One region of the Novosphingobium terrae genome, then DNA from elsewhere that is predicted to be linked to it. Evidence: riboswitches for the same ligand, from Rfam matches in the RefSeq annotation. Region 1 holds a riboswitch; the other holds the start of a gene.
What was found. Region 1 has a riboswitch for fluoride ahead of HGK27_RS14010 (voltage-gated chloride channel family protein). Riboswitches for the same ligand answer to the same signal wherever they lie in the genome.
Positions count from the first base shown of each region.

Region 1 (8,076 bases):
CAGTTCGGCACTTCGCCCAATCACGGCACGCTCAATGGTGCGCTGATCAGCGGCGTGGCCGGTGTGAACGTGCCGCTGGGGCCGGTGTTCGTCGGCGTTGAAGGCAATGGCACCAAGGGCTTCAACGACATCAACTGGGAATATGGCGTGAAGGGCCGTGTCGGCGCCCGCGCCGGTGACAGCGGGCTGATCTATGTCTCGGCCGGTTACGAGTGGATCAACCCGCACAGCAACCGCGGTTTCAGCGACCACAGCAACTGGGTCTATGGCGTGGGTGTCGAAGTCGGCCCCAAGGACATCGGCCTGAAGGGGGCCACCGGACGCGCCGGGCCGCGCCTGCGCCTCCAGCTCGATACGGTGGACTTCCACAGCCTGCGCCCGATGGGCGGTGTGATCTTCCACTTCTGATCTGATACCCCCAACCTTCAAGGCGGTCCGGTTCTGCTGCCGGGCCGCCTCTCTTTGTTCGGGGTTAGAGCACTGCCGCCTTGAACGTGTCACACTGGCCCGGATCGCCGGTTTCCATACCTTTGCGCAGCCAGCGCATCCGCTGTTCCGAGGAACCATGGGTGAAGGCCGCCTCCACCGGCGTGCGGCCCGCTGCCTTCAGCAGCACATCGTCGCCGATCTGATGCGCGGCGTTGAGGCCGCTTTCCATATCGCCCGCTTCCATCCGGTCCTTGTTGCGCGCCGCCCAGACACCGGCATAGCAATCGGCCTGCAGCTCCAGCCGCACCGAGAGCGGATTGGCCTGATCGGGATCGGCCTGTTGCAGGCGCGTGACCTTGGTCGAGGTGCCCAGCAGCTTCTGCACATGATGGCCATATTCATGGGCGATCACATAGTCGCGCGCGAATTGGCCGCCCGCGCCCAGCTTCTGATCCATCTCGCGGTAGAAATCGGTGTCGAGATAGATGCCCTGATCCGCCGGGCAGTAAAAGGGCCCCATCGCGCTCTGCGCCGCGCCGCAGCCCGATGAGCCGCGCTGCGAATAGAACACCAGCCTCGGCTTGTCGAAGCTGTGGTTGCGGCTGGCGAACAGCGTGCGCCATGTCTTGTTGAGCGAGGAGAGCGCATTGCAGCTTTCCTTGCTGAAGGCATCCACCGTGCAGCTGCTGGCGGCGTCTTTGCCGCTCTCCACGGGCGCGCGTTGCGGGGCAGGGGCATAGGCTTGCTGCTCGCCGCCGCCGCTCACCAGCCCCAGCACGCTGAGCGGATTGATCCCCAGCGCCCAGGCGCCCACCATCAGCAGGGCAATGCCGCCAATCCCCAGACTGCCGCCGCCTAGCTGGAAGCCCTGTCCGGAAAAGCCTCCGAAGCCGCCAAAGCCGCCGCTTTTGCCGCGCTGATCCTCGACATCCACGTCGTTAGGGTCGAAATCGTCGAGCCGCATGCGTTCAGGTCCTGCGATTGGAGGGAGGGTCAGGTTTGGGAAGAAGCGAAGGGGTAGGCAAGTAAGAAGGAAGAAAAATGCGAGGGGAGAGTCTTTGGTTGGTCGCATATCTCAAGAGACATGCTCCGGGCCCTCGCGCTCCCATAACGTCTCCCGACGAAACCTCAGTGGCGCCCTGTCGTTCCGTCCGACCGCTCCATCAGCTCTTGCGGCGGTGTCTGCGGCCTCGCACGTCGCGCAAGGTCGTGCCTTGCGGCACCGGGCGGCCCATAAATTTCGGCAGGGCAATCCGCTGCGAGAGATAGATGCCATTATGGCCCGAGCACAGGCAGGCGACGAAGCAGGCCACCGCGATCGGCACCATATGCGTCGCGCCGAACAGCTCCAGCCCCATGATCGTGCAGGCCAGCGGCGTGTTGGCCGCCCCCGCGAACACCGCCACAAAGCCCAGACCCGCGAACAGATCCACCGGAGCCCCCAGCGCCACGCCCAGAGCATTGCCCAGCGCCGCACCGATAAAGAACAGCGGCGTCACCTCGCCGCCCTTGAAGCCGCTTGACAGTGTGACCACCGTGAACAGCATTTTGAGCGCCCAATCCCACGGCCCGGCAGGTGCGGTGAAGAAGCCGGCAATCGTCGGCATGTTCGGATCGGGCGACCACACGCCCAGCCCAAGGTAAGCCCTTGTGCCCACCGCATAGGTCAGGCCGATCACCGCCAGCCCGCCGACAATGCTGCGCAGCGCAGGATGCGGCATCGCCTTCTTGAGCCAGCCGCCCAGCGCATGATTGGCCTCGGCAAAAGCCAGCCCCGCCAGGCCGAAAGCCACGCCCGCCAATCCGGCCTTGATCACCAGCAGCGGATCGAGCGGCGCCGCGCCATTGGGCCAGGCCATAAAGGGAATGCGATAGGCGGTGTGCTGAATGCCCCACAGCCCGCAGACCCAATCCCCCACCAGCGCGGCGATCAGGCAGGGGATCAGGGCGGCCATTTCGATCCGCCCCACCGCCAGCACCTCCAGCGCGAAGACCGCGCCAGCCAGCGGCGTGCCGAACACGGCACCAAAACCCGCCGCAATGCCCGCCATCAGCATCAGCCGCAGCCCCCGTGCATTGAGCCGTGCCAGCCTTGCCGCTGTGCTGGCCAGCGATCCGCCCAACTGCACCGCCGTGCCCTCGCGCCCCGCCGATCCGCCAAACAGATGGGTGATCACCGTGCCCGCGAAGATCAGCGGCGCCATGCGCAAGGGCACGCCGCCGCCGGGCTCATGGATCTGGTCGATCAGCAGATTGTTGCCGGCCTCCACGCTCTGCCCCAGCCAGCGATAGAGCAGGCTGACCACCGCACCGCCCAAAGGTAGCAAAAACAGCAACCACGGATGCGCAAAACGCAAGTGGGTCGCCGCATCCAGGCTCCAGAGGAAAGCGGCGCAGAGCGAGCCCACCACAGCGGCCATCGCGATCAGCACCAGCAGCAGGCGTAAGGCGGCAAGGGCGCGATGCAGCCCGATATGGGCCAGGGCATGGAAAAGACGTTGGAATGTAGCGCGCATGATTCCTCCTTGTTGCCAGACGGCGAAAGGTAGGAATCATCAGCCTGCCAAGGTTTGACTGGGCAGGCGGTTCGGCATGATGCCCGGCGGAAATCCATCGCCGTAAGGCCGCAAATGCCCCAGAAGCCCTTTGACGTCAAGGTTAGGGCGTTGGCGTTGCTATGTGTTTTGTATGTTGCAGTGCAATAAGGGCTTGCCGGACTCAGGCTTCATCGACTAAGGGGCGGATCACCCTGTGAAGCGGTGTCAATTGGTATTTTGTGCAGAGTTGCAATTTTTCACGCAACAGCAACAAATGGACAGCGCCGCTTGCGCGAAAGATCGCCGAGTTTACACAGTGCTCCAGCGGCCAAAAGTGACATTTTCAGGACGAAATGTCTAAAATTGCCACACAAATGACCAAGTCACGGAAACTTTATTTCAATTCTGTGAAATAACCCGAGTCGGACTGCTGTGACTGCCATGTCGGCCACTGTGTTAAACGCGCAACATGAACAAGGCCAACCTGCTAACAGCGCTGTAAGTGGCTGGCGTAAGTCCATCAGATTAAGCCATGAAGCTGTCACGGACCTGAACGGACTCGGATTTCGCTCCCGCATGCTGGGCACATGCATGGACGTGATCATTCAACGAGTTGGGGAGGGTTAACAGGGGGCGGAAAGAGACTTGGGACTCTATCCACTTCATGAGGTGACAATGAATACTCGCATGAATCATGTGCTCAAGACGGGCGTCGCTACGCTTGTCCTGGGTACGGCGCTGATCGCCACTTCGGCTTTCGCGCAGGACGCCAGCCAGCCGACTCCGGCTCCGGCGGCAAAGCCTGCCGAAGACACCGGTCCGACCATCGTGGTCACCGGCTCGATCACCAAGAATCCGGCGGCCGCCACGGCCTCGCCGCTCGTGGTGTTGTCTTCCGAGAGTCTGACCCAGCGCGGCATCAACACCGTGTCTGACGCGTTGCAGACTCTGCCGGCCAACAACGCAGGCACCATGCCGACCAGCTGGTCGAGCTATGGCTTCGCCACCGGCGCCAGCGCTCCGTCGCTGCGCGGTCTGAACGACGGCTACACGCTGACCACCTTCGATGGTCTGCGCAGCGCGGTCTATCCGCTGGCTGACGACGGCGTGCGCAACTTCGTCGACCTCAACACCATTCCTGAATCGATCGTCGATCGCGTGGACGTGCTGCAGGACGGCGCTTCCTCGACCTACGGCGCCGACGCGGTGGCCGGTGTGGTCAACGTGATCGTGAAGAAGGAAATCGTCGGTTTCCACGCGAATGCTTCGGGCGGCATTTCGCAGCTGGGCCATGCCGGTGAAGCGCGCTTCGATGCCACCTACGGCAAGGGCCGCCTCGCTGAAGACGGCTACAACTTCTACATCAACGGCGAATATCAGCATAACGCCGCTGTGATGCAGAACCAGCGCGGCGGCATCTGGGGCACCGCCAACCAGTCGACCATCTGCGACGCTTCGGGTTCGTGCCTGAACAATGGCATCCGCAACGGCGTGCAGTCGACCGGCCTGATCAAGGCCTATGACGTGACCAAGTCGGCCACCCCGGTCGGCTTTGCTCAGGCCTGGGATCCAACCGCCAACAATGGCGCCGGTGGCGGCACCGGCCAGTGGACGATGATCACGCCTTCGGCCGGGTGCCAGGGGCTGACCGCGATCAACACCGCCGGCCATCTCGCTTCCACCGACACCGCCTCGCCCAGTGTGGCCTGTCAGCAGGACCGCACGTCGCAATATGCGATGTATTCGCCCGAGATCACCCGTATCGGCGCAAATGCACGTCTGACCGCCAATGTGAACGATCACATCCAGGTCTACGGCATGTTCAACTTTGCCGAGACGAAGACCTTCAGCTCGGGCAACCCCATATCGTTCAACACCCAGACGGATGGTGGCACCTATGACACCACCCAGCTGCTGCTGCCGGTCTACACCTGCGCGACGGGTGTGAACTGCAACGCCAGCAACGGCGTGCTCAACACCAAGAACAACCCGTTTGCCGCCAGCGGCCAGCAAGCGCTGCTTTCGGGCACCTATGACCTGCCGACCGAAACCTACACCAACGCCAAGACCTACCGCTTCTCGGGCGGCATCAGCGGCGACTTCGGCAAGGGCTGGAACTTCAACCTTGAAGGCACGACCTCGTGGATCAACCTCGATGTCAACCAGCTCAACTATGTCAATGCGGTGAATCTCCAGACTGCGGTGGCCGAAGGCACCTACAATTTCGGTGACCAGAGCACGAACACCCAGGCTGCCCGCGACTTCATCGCGCCCGCCGTCCACACGACGGACCGCTCGAAGCTGACGCAGATCCAGGGCACGGTGAACCGTGACTTCCTGCAGATGCCCGGCGGCCAGCTCAACATCGCGGTTGGCGCCGCCTACCGCTTCGAGAGCGTTTATCAGCCCAGCGCCAACCCCGATGACAGCTACTTCGGCGTCAACGGTGTGGCCGTGTCGGGTTCGCGCCGCGTCTATTCGGGCTTCTATGAAGTCGCGGCGCCGGTGTTCTCCTTCCTGAAGCTGAAGGCCGATGGTCGCTATGACAGCTATTCGAGCGGTCAGAGCAACTTCTCGCCCAAGTTCGAAGCACAGTTCCAGCCGGTCAAGCAGCTGAAGATCCGCGGCACCTTCTCGAAGGGCTTCAAGATCCCCAGCTTCAACCAGTCGAACGGTCTGCCGACGACGGGTTACTCGACGATTGGCTTCCAGTGCAGCGATCCGGTCTATACCGCCTTCTGCGCGGCGCACTCCAGCGCTCCGGGCTATTTCAACGGTGTTGGCACCAGCCGTACCGATCCGACCCAGGGCAGCGGTAGCTACTCACTGGGCGTGACGGCTGTGGGCAACCCCAATCTGAAGCCTGAGAAGTCGACCAGCTTCACGCTGGGCACGGTCTTCACGCCGAACCGCCACCTGACCTTCACCGCCGATTTCTGGCACACCAAGATCACCGACATCATCGTCTCGGTGACCGACACCACGCCGGCGCTGGAACAGTATTTCGCCAACAATGGTGTGGTCACTCTGCCTGGCCTGAGCGCGACCTCGGCGGGCATCGACACCGCCAACCCGACCGCGCTGGCGCTGCCCCGCACGATCGTGGCGTCCTACACCAACGCCAACTCGGAAGTGGCCTCGGGCGTCGATATCTCGGCCACCGCGCGCTACGAGCTGGGCCATGGCATGCGCTTCACCAGCCAGATGAACGGCTCGTGGCTGACCAAGCTGGCGCTGACCGCCGACGGGGTCGAATACCGTTATGACGGCACGCTGGGTCCCTGCGAAACCACCTCTTGCTCGGGTGCTCCGCACTTCCGCGCGGTGTGGGCGAACACGCTGGAATTCGGTCCGGAGCGCAAGTATGCTGTGACCCTGACTGGCAACTACACCAGCGGCTACACCGACAGCGCCACCGATGACGGCGCGGTCTATGGTGGCTGCACCGCCGGCAAGGGCGATACGGTGGGCTATCCCGATGGCACTCCGGTGATCTGCTCGACGCATCCGACCTTCACGATCGACATGCATACGCAGGCCCGTATCGACAAGCACTTCCTCATCTACATGGATGTGAAGAACCTGCTGAACTCCGGCCCGGTCTACGATCCGGCTGCTGGTTACGGTCTGTATCAGTTCAACCCTGCCTGGGACGACTCGAACTTCATCGGTCGTTACTTCCGCGTGGGTGCCAAGATCGACTTCTAAAGCCCGATCTTCGGTCTGACGACTGGACACAAAGAGAGGGGCGGCCTTTGCGGGCCGCCCCTTTTTTCATGCGCCACGGCGCCACTCAGTAGGTAACGCTGAGCAGCACCTCCGCCGTGCCGGAGCGATAGGTGCCATCCAGGGAATCGCGCCAGGCGTAATAGGCGTCGAAGAAGCCCCAGCCGCCCACGCGCATCGTCGCCCCGGCCTTGGCATAGGCGGTGTTGGGGGCGGAGATCGGCGTGGGGAGTGTGTTGTGGATCTGGAATTCCCCGCCCAGCTCCACAAAGGGCGCAGGATGAGCCGAGCGGAACTCTTCCTTTTGCAGGCGGGTGGAGAACAGCACCTCGCCGTAATCCTGATGCTGGCCCGCTTCCACCGTGCCCAGATTGGTGGTCGAGGTCTGGATGGCGGTGCGTTGCAGGATGAGATGCACAGCGGGGCGCAGGCTCCATCCCTTGGGGACCAGCGGGCTGTCCTGATGCTGGAACATGCCGATCAGCCCCAGTTGCAGATAGCTGCGCGGGGTGGAGGCGCGGTCATGCAGGGTCAGGTCGCCGCCCAGCGGGATGGTTGTGGTGGTGGTGCCGTCGAACCATGTCGCCTTGGCGGCAAAGCCAATGGTGGGGCTGATGCGCTGCAGCAGGTCGAAGCGCAGGCCCGCGCCCGGCACCACGATGCGTCCGCCGCCGGCCAGATGGACGATGTTGGTCTCATAGGTGGGGCCAAGGCCGATCAGCGTGCCCGGGCGGGGGCGGTATTGCAGCTGCGCCAGCGAGGTGAAGGTGGTGGTGGTCTCCAGAAAGCTGCCATGGTCGTCTGCCCAGTTCTTGATCGCGGCGGCGCCCAGCTTGACGAACCAGTGGCCGGCGCTGTCCAGCGAGACGACCGCATGGGCCGGGATCACCAGATTTTGCAGCGAGACATCAGGATGCGTGTCGGTGGCGGGCAGGGCGGTGTAGGCGCCGAGGCGGGCCTGAAGCGATCCGAAATGCTCGTCGCTGTTCATCTCGCCGGTCAGGCCGATCACGCCGAATTCGCGCACCAGCTTCTGGTTGGGCGAGGCCGCGGCGCCATCGCCGGGGGCCCAGGGGGCGGGGGCATCGGCGGTGGCGATGGCGTCGGATGCGGGGGCGGTGTCGGCCTGAGCGGCAGGAGCACTCAGGGCGAGACAGGTGGCGAACACAGTGGGGGCGACCAGGGTGGTGACGAGGGTGCTGATGCACCTCTTCGGGGGGATACGAATGGCGAACTCTCCAGGATCACGCGCGGCCTGTGGGGGCAGCCGCTTCTGCGATGGGGAGAGAGCTATCGCCGCAGGGAGGGGGATCAATCGCCCGGGCCTGCTACGATGCAGTCAGGTCATAGAATTAATCGCCTGTAAGTCTTGGGAAATCTGCAT
Region 1 covers NZ_JABVZR010000001.1:3,125,089-3,133,164, reverse strand. Annotated here, with positions in the region: gene HGK27_RS14020 (opacity protein) at 1-408, shown strand, start outside; gene ypfJ (KPN_02809 family neutral zinc metallopeptidase) at 473-1,393, opposite strand; gene HGK27_RS14010 (voltage-gated chloride channel family protein) at 1,593-2,945, opposite strand; fluoride riboswitch at 2,969-3,056, opposite strand; gene HGK27_RS14005 (TonB-dependent receptor plug domain-containing protein) at 3,654-6,674, shown strand; gene HGK27_RS14000 (hypothetical protein) at 6,760-7,860, opposite strand.

Region 2 (8,076 bases), on a different contig from region 1:
CGGTAACCGGAACCAAAGCTCTTCGAGCGGTGTGGATGCTTTTGAAATCTACCTATCACTTGATAGGGCAATGGCGATGTGCCGCAAACATACCTTCATGTCAACAGCAATCTATCAGTAGATAGGTTCATCGCCAAAATGCAGAGAAAGGCTGTGCATCAAGGCGCAGGATTACGGCTTCTTTTCAGTCGGTAAGGGCAGAAAGCGATCGGTGTGGCAGCATGGCGCAAATGCCCCTGATCACTCTTCTATCAGGCCATTCATGCAGGCGACTCGTCAGCATTCTGGCCGTAAAAAAGGCCGGACTTTCGCCCGGCCCCGGTTTCAGAGATAAGCCTGATCAAGCCTTGGCAGCGACCATCTCGGGCACAGGAGCCGCATGCCGGTGGTTGGCAATGGCGCGGTGCGCCATCTCCGCCGCCACCAAGGCGCCGCCATAGAGCGCGAAGCTGACCCAACCGATGTTATGCGCCCCGACAAGGTTCAGGCTGGCCGCACCGATCACCCCCGCCGAGGCAACACCGATATAGGTCGCCGACGTGTTGAGCCCGAGGACAATCGAGGCCGCGCCCGGCATTGTTGAAACCAGCCGGTGCTGTTGCGCGGCCAATTGCCCCCAGCTGTTGGCGCCATAAAGCGCAATAACCAGAATGGCAGTCGGCAGCGAGGCCCCGGCCCAGGACAGACTCGTCATGGTCAGGATCAGCATCACCAGCATGGTGTTGAGGATGCGCCGGGTCCCGATCCTGTCGATCACACGCCCCCCGGCAAGGTTCATCACCGTGCCAGACGTGCCCCACAGCACCAGAAGCGCGCCCAGCACCAGCGGATTGCCGCCCGTCGCCCGGTCGAAAATCACCGCGAAATAGGTGTAGACGGCAAAATTGCCGCATTGCACCAGCAGGGTCGTCAGCAAGGTGAGTCCGATGCGACGGTCTGCGAAAGGCGCCAGTCGCTGCTGCAGGGTGATCGCGGGCGGCAGAGGCACATTTTTGAGAAAGGCCGTGATGCCCAGCGCGCTGACCACGCTGATCGCCGAGACGAAGATCATCGTATAGCGCCAGTCACCCAGCCCGCCGATCACCGTGCCGATCGGCGCGCCCAGCGCTGTCGAGGCTGTCAGCCCCGCGATGACCATGGACAGGGCGAAACCACGCTTTTCAGGGGCGACAATGCTGGCTCCGGCGCCTGTGGCGATGGGGGCATAGATGGCCGCTCCCAATCCTGCCAGAGCCCGCGCCACCAGCGCAAAAGCAAAGCTCGGCGCCCAGGCGGTGGCGAGGTTGGCGATGATGAAGACAGCAAGGCCGGACAGCATCAGCCGCTTGCGCTCGACATGCGCGAATGCCGCCGCAGCGACCGGCGACAAGAGCGCATAGGCGATCGCGTAAACGGTCGTCAGCTGTCCTGCAGCGCCAATGCTGACGTGGAAATTGCGCGAGATTTCCGGCAGCACGCCGGCGATGACAAAACTGTCGGTCCCCAGGGCAAACATGCCCAGAGCCAGCATCAACAGACGGCGGTCCATGTCATGCTCCTGTTTGGTGGAAAGGCAGGCGAATGGGAGCCTGCTTCAATTGCCATAGCTACCTATCAGTCGGTAGTCTGTTGGGCTCGCACTAGCCGCAAAGCGCGTGAACGTCAATGCCTATCTATCGATAGGTTTTATTGAGCCTCTGACACCTGCCCTCACGCCGCGCGGCGACAGGGCATTGAGAGAAAGGCAGGGAAAGGCCTGCATCACGATTCCGTCGGAAACGGGAGGGGGCGGAACCGGTCAGTGCCGAGGGCAAGCGAACATCAGGCTCGCCAAAGCCCCTTCAGCAGATATGGACCGGAGTCTCATGGATCGAGACATCGATGGGGCAAGACGCCACCACATCCCCATCGGCCTGCACGGGCAACGGATCGTCCGATTGCAGCGACAGCTGCGTGCAGGAGAAAGCAATCACGTTCTTGTCGCGCACCACATCCGCGCCGCCCAGCATGCGCCAATAAAAGCGGAGGAATTCGCGCCGACTCGCCCGCCGGAGCGCAACGACATGCAGCTTGCCATCATCGCCCTTGGCCTGAGGCGCAAAGCTCCAGGGACCGGCATAGTACCGCCCCTTCGCAATATAGACCGCCTCACAATCCCATGAGCGACCATTGGCGCGAAGGGTGATGCGGTGCCTTGGCCACTTGCGCAGAAGGCGCGCGATGGCGGCGACATAGGCAAACCGCCCGATCTGCTGCTTGAGCAGGGACGATGCCACAGCGGCAACCGCCAGACTGTCCGGCCCCACGCTGGCGCAGGCGAAAAACAGATTGTCACCCGCCTGGACCGGACTGTGCCGGCGTGTCGGGCCATCGACCAGCGCCTGCGCAAGGCGCGCCGGGCGCCGGCCAAGCTTGCCTTCCCGCGCCAGCAGATTGGCCGTCCCGGCCGGATAGATGGCGACCGGAATCTGCCGGTTGGCGCGCACCACAGCTTCCGCGACATGCCGCACCGTGCCGTCGCCCCCGGCGATGCAGATATGGGTCGCAGCCGGATCGATGACCGGGGGCGTATCCACGCTCGGCGTGAGATGGACACGGGCGCCAGCCTCGCGAAAGGCCTGCAGCAGGCGGGTGATGGTCGCGTCGCTGTAGCTTCCGGCCTGCGGATTGTAGAAAAGCTGGACGGTTTTATGGATACTCATAATCTGGTCCATCGGATCTCAGCGGTGATCCGTCATACGTCATCAAATTGGCTCACCAGCTTGGCCGGCCCCTCGATCCTCACCATTCCGGGTGACGCCGAGCGGGCAGGGTCCCTGCCGACGCCAACGGGGCGCTCGGCAGGAGTCATCAGCCAAAAGGCGGTCAGTTAAAGGGGAGCGCCATCCCCTGATCCCCCCAATAGGAGGTTGGAGCGGCGTTTATCGCGATCCCATTTGGCTGGCAAGGGCGAAGACTGAGCGCTGATCGCCTCGATCCCGAAGGCACGCAGCAGGCCGATTGCTCCTGCAAGGCGCGCCGATGCTGGCGCATGCCCTCACCCCCGCCGCAAGGTGATGCGCGTGAGTTCCGAGCTTTTGCCCAGCCTCAGGGCAAAGCCCGGCCAGATGCCTGTTCCATTGTTGACGTAGAGGGTCATGCCATCCACGGCATAAGCACCCGACACGAAGCCGCCATTGGCCCGCGCAACCAGCCGGTCGAGCCCCAGAATCATGCCGCCATGCGTATGACCTGACAGCTGGAGCGCAACACCGCTGGCCGCCGCCTGCCGCGCCCGCCCCGGCTCGTGATCGAGCAGAATGACCGGCGCATCTGCTGGCGCCCCGGCCAGCGCCTTGCCCAGATCCGGCAGCGGCCGGTCTGCCATGCGTGCCGATCGATCGGTGAGCCCGGCCAGCACCAGCTGCCGCTCTCCGCGCACGATCACCGTATGGGCGTTGGCCAGAAGGCCCATGCCGAGCGAGGCGAAATGCGCCATCCACGCGTCATAGCCGGAAAGATATTCGTGGTTCCCCGGGCTCAGCCACACGCCATCGCGCGCGGAGAGATCGCGCAGCGGCGCGACTCCGGCATGCCTGCTGGCAACGCTCCCGTCGATCACATCGCCCGTCACCACGATCAGCTCGGCACCCAGACGGTTGGTGGCCGCGACCACGGCGCGGGTCCAGCTGGCGGGAAACAGGCGGCTGATGTGCAGATCGGTGAGCTGCACCAGCCGGTAACCCTCAAAGGCGTCGGGCAGGTCGGGGATGGCCACCGTCACCTCCCGCAGGCGCGGCACACGCGCGGCTTGCCAGACGCCAACTGCTGCCAACCCGAAAGCCGCCATCCCGATCGCATAGCGCGCCGTGATCCAGAGCGACCCGCCACCGATCCCGGCCAGCATGGCGATCAGCGCCGCCAGATCGAGCGCGATCTGGAACACCATCAGCAGGACAAGCCCGCCGAAGAGCCAGTTGAACAGCATCACCACAACCCGCGGAAACTCGGGATTGAAGCGGGAACCGGATGAAAGACGGCTCAGATCATGAAACCGCGAGGCGATCAGCAGAACCAGCGCCACCGCAATCCTGAGGCCCAGCGGCCAGGGCAGCGGCATCAGGCTGCGCATCACGACATAAAGCCAGGGCAGGGCAAAAATCATGGTCATCATCACGCGAAACTCATCCTCCTGCGCCCGGCCTCTAGCCGAACGTCACGCCCGTCATGGCTTGCGATGCGCTCCACAGTTGCGCGGCGACAGCGGTATCCAGCGCCTGCGGCCTGATCTTGCCCCGCCCGGGCAGCCCCTTGAACTCCTGCCAGCCTTGCGGGCCAAAATAGGCGCCGCCTTTGACACCCGGTATGGTGGCCGCCATCAGCTGTGGCAACGCGCCCTGCGCCGCCGAATGCCCGACCAGCTTGACCGCCAGATTGCTGACCGCCGTCAGCAGGCGCCCGCCCTCCCCGGTTCCATTGGCGATCAGATCGGTGCTGGCGATGCCGGGGTGTGCCGCCACGCTGGTCAGGCCCCAGCCCTGCGCCTTGCTGCGCCGGTCCAGCTCCAGCGCGAACATCAGCATGGCCAGCTTGGACTGTCCGTAGACCGGAAAAGCCTGATAGCCGCGCTCGGCGTTGAGATCGTCGAGCCGGATTTTCGCCCGGCGATGCGCAATGCTGGAAAGCTGCACCACCCGCGCCTGCCCGGCACTGAGCAAAGGCAACAGGCGCCCTGTCAGCGCGAAATGCGCAAGATAATTGGTGCCCAGCTGCAGCTCGAACCCGTCGGGCGTAACACGGCGACGCGGCGGCGCCATCACACCGGCATTGTTGACCAGAATGTCGATGGGGCGCCCAGTCGCCACATGCTGCCCGGCGAAAGCCTCGACCGAGGCAAGGCTGGCCAGATCGAGAATCTCGAAACGGACCCGAGCGCCGGGATGGCGCTGACGGATCAGCGTTTCAGCGGCGCGACCCTTGTCCGGATTGCGCGCGGCAAGGATCACCTCGGCGCCCGCACCGGCCAGCGCCAGCGCTGTTTCCAGCCCCAGTCCGCCAGTCGCGCCGGTCACCATCGCCAGCCTGCCGGACTGGTCGGGGATATCATGGATGGTCCAGCTCGCCATATTTGCTATCCTTTGCCTTGATCCATCGCCAAGGGGCACTGATTGCAATATTATGCACTCAGTGTATATTTACAAGCAGTGCAAGAAAACAAAACCTCGATCCCCACCGGCCTGCGCGGGCGCAAGCGCGCCGAAACCCATGCCCGCATCCAGACCGAAGCCATGCGCCTGTTCCTGGAACGCGGCTTCGAAGCCACGACGCTGGACGAGATCGCCCAGGCAGCAGACGTCTCACGCCGCAGCCTGTTCCATTATTTCGCCTCCAAGGAAGAGATCGTCTTCTCGACCAAGGCCGATTTCCCCGCGCTGATCGAAGAGGCCATCGGGCGACGGCCTGCCGATGAACCCCTGCTGGATATGGTGGAAAACGCCCTGTTCGACATGGCGGCGCGCTATCAATGGGCGCAGGCGCGCGATTTTGCGCGGCTCATCCACACCACACCCGCGCTCAGCGCCGGGGATCAGGCGAAGTATGAGAAGGTGGAACGCGTGCTGGCCAAGGCACTGGCCGACCGCAAGGGCCTGCCCGAACCCGACATCGCCTGCCGCGTGACAGCCGCCACCGCGATCGGCATCCTCAAGCTGGCGACAGACGCATGGCTGGCCAGCGATGACACCGGGCCGGATGTGTTCGGCCGGGCCGCTTTTGCCGCCTTGCGGCGCGTGGTGGGCTGACCTTCCGGGTCAGGCGCCGATTGTCGCCCAACTGGCTGCCGCCCGCATGATCACCGGCGGGTTTTGCGGCGCTGACGCGATCGTTCGATCACCATCACCGCGCCGGAGATCGTCAGGAACAGCCCGCCCAAACCTCCGGCCAGATCCAGCCAGCGCCCGGTCAGGCCGAAGGCATCGCCCCGGTGGAGCTTCTTGAGATATTGATGCCCCTCCCAACCGGTCGGGAAGCCGACATCGGGATAGCCGGGCTCAGTCATCGACATACGCGCGCCGGTCCTTGTGTTGAACACCAGCTGGCTGGTGGCCTCATCGGCGGCGATGATCACGCCCTGAGCATAGCCGGCAAAGTAACGCAGCCGCAGCACACGGATGCCCATGCCGGGATATTGCGCATGGAAGGCGGCAAGCGTGGCATCGGTCATGGCCGGCAGCTCCGCATCACGCATCGGCTTGCTGAAATCGCCGAAGAAAGCCGGAGGTGGCGGCGGCATGTGCCCGGGCGCATTCGCTGCGGGCGCGGGAGGAGAACTGGCCATCATCCTCACCGCAATCGCCACATTGTCGACCGACAGGGCAAAGCCCGTCACCGCCAGCCATGCCAGCGGCAGGGCGGCAACAATGGCCACCCAGCGGTGCAGATCCCGCCACTGGCGCCCCACGCTCCAGAAAGGCTGATTGCGCTTCATCCGCCGACGGGCCGCGTAAAGGCGAACATATTGCAGCAGCCCGGTCAGCACCAACCCTGCCAGAGCCATGCCGGCAAGCCCGCTGATCGCCGCAAACTGGAAGGGCAGGAAACGGAACGCGTGGAAATATTTGAAGGTGGCGCGCTCGGCGCCGGTCTCGCCAACCGGTTGGGGCGGCGGCAGGGCCGAGGACGGCAGGCGTGCCCCGCTCGCCAAGTCGAAGATCAGTTGGTGGTCACCCATCGCCACATGGCCGGCCAGCCTGCCGTTCATGCCGCGCAGTTCCACCAGCTTCAGCGGTTCGCCCGGCAGAGCGGCACGCCCCAGCGCCGCCGCCCGCTCGATCTGCCCGGCATAATCGGTGTCGGCAGGCAAGGCAGGTGCGACATAGTCGGGCACCGAGACCACCACATAATTGGGCGTGCCGTTGATATGCTGGCGCTGCAATTGCAGGTTCATATCGCTGGGCGGGGCATGGCGGACCAGCGCCTGCACGTCCCAGGCTTCGATGCCAAGGCCGGTGGCGATGACATAGATGAGCAAGGGCAGGAGGATGGTGGCGATCAGCCGGTGCCAGCGTAGCATGAACTCTCCCGAGGCGCGCCGTCAGGTCACAGGCCCCGGCGCTTGTCCTGCGGACTTATAGCCACCTGCGGGCCCGGGAGAATTTGATAGTCCGGGAGCTGACTTATCCATTCCATCAATCGGGCGCAGGCGCCGCCGGTGACAAGGGCCTTCCTTCCGCGTCCTTGAGCGCCCGGCCCCTGCCGGGCGGGCGCGGCGCGCGAAGGACGGTCGCCAGAAGCTCTGGATCATCACGGGCAGCACCAGCAGATTGGCCAGCGTGCCCGTAACCAGCCCGCCCAGCACCACCAGAGCCATCGGCCCCAGAATCTCGCAACCCGGGCGGCCGGCGTCGAAACCCAGCGGCATCAGCGCCAAAGCGGCCAGCAGCGCCGTCATCAGGATCGGCGTCAGGCGCAGACGGGTGGCGCGGATCACGGTGGAAGGGGTAAATTCGGCCTGCTCGTCCAGCACCAGATGTTCCAGCCGGTCGCACAGCAGAATGGCGCCGCGCATCGAGAGGCCGAACAGGCTGACAAAGCCGATGATCGCCCCCACGGACAGCACTCCGCCCAGAAACAGCGCAACCGAGGCCGCCGCCCCGGCGAAGGAGAGCGCGCTGGCCGCAAGGATGATCGCCGCCGTGCGCCCGTCGAAGGCCACCGACAGCAGGCCGATGACGGCAAAGGCCGCCAGCGCATAGCTGATCAGCAGATCGCGCCTTGCCTCGCGCACGGCTCGCGCAGTGCCGCCAAACTCCAGGAAAGCGCCTTTCGGCAGTGCCACATGGGCCGCGATGGTCTGCCGCGCCTGAGCCTCAAACGCGATCGGATCGCGCGGGTGAAGCGCGATCACTTGCCGCCTCAGCCCGCCATCATGCGCGATCACCGTGCGGTCGTCGGTGAGATAGACATTGGCCACGCTCTTGAGCGGCACGGAAATGCCCGAGGTGGAACGCAGCAGCAGCTCACCGATGCCCTCCGGGTCGCGCCGCAACCGGTCCTGAGCGCTGACCGCGACATCGATCACCCGCCCATGGTCGAAAATCTGCGAGACGCGCTGCCCGG
Region 2 covers NZ_JABVZR010000002.1:1,988,536-1,996,611, reverse strand. Annotated here, with positions in the region: gene HGK27_RS26735 (MFS transporter) at 341-1,528, opposite strand; gene HGK27_RS26730 (diacylglycerol/lipid kinase family protein) at 1,821-2,681, opposite strand; fluoride riboswitch at 2,814-2,878, opposite strand; gene HGK27_RS26725 (metallophosphoesterase) at 3,017-4,132, opposite strand; gene HGK27_RS26720 (SDR family oxidoreductase) at 4,164-5,084, opposite strand; gene HGK27_RS26715 (TetR/AcrR family transcriptional regulator) at 5,163-5,759, shown strand; gene HGK27_RS26710 (PepSY-associated TM helix domain-containing protein) at 5,810-7,030, opposite strand; gene HGK27_RS26705 (efflux RND transporter permease subunit) at 7,052-8,076, opposite strand, start outside.
Region 2: it holds a riboswitch for fluoride, as region 1 does, so the genes downstream of both, HGK27_RS26730 (diacylglycerol/lipid kinase family protein) here and HGK27_RS14010 (voltage-gated chloride channel family protein) in region 1, are expected to answer to the same signal.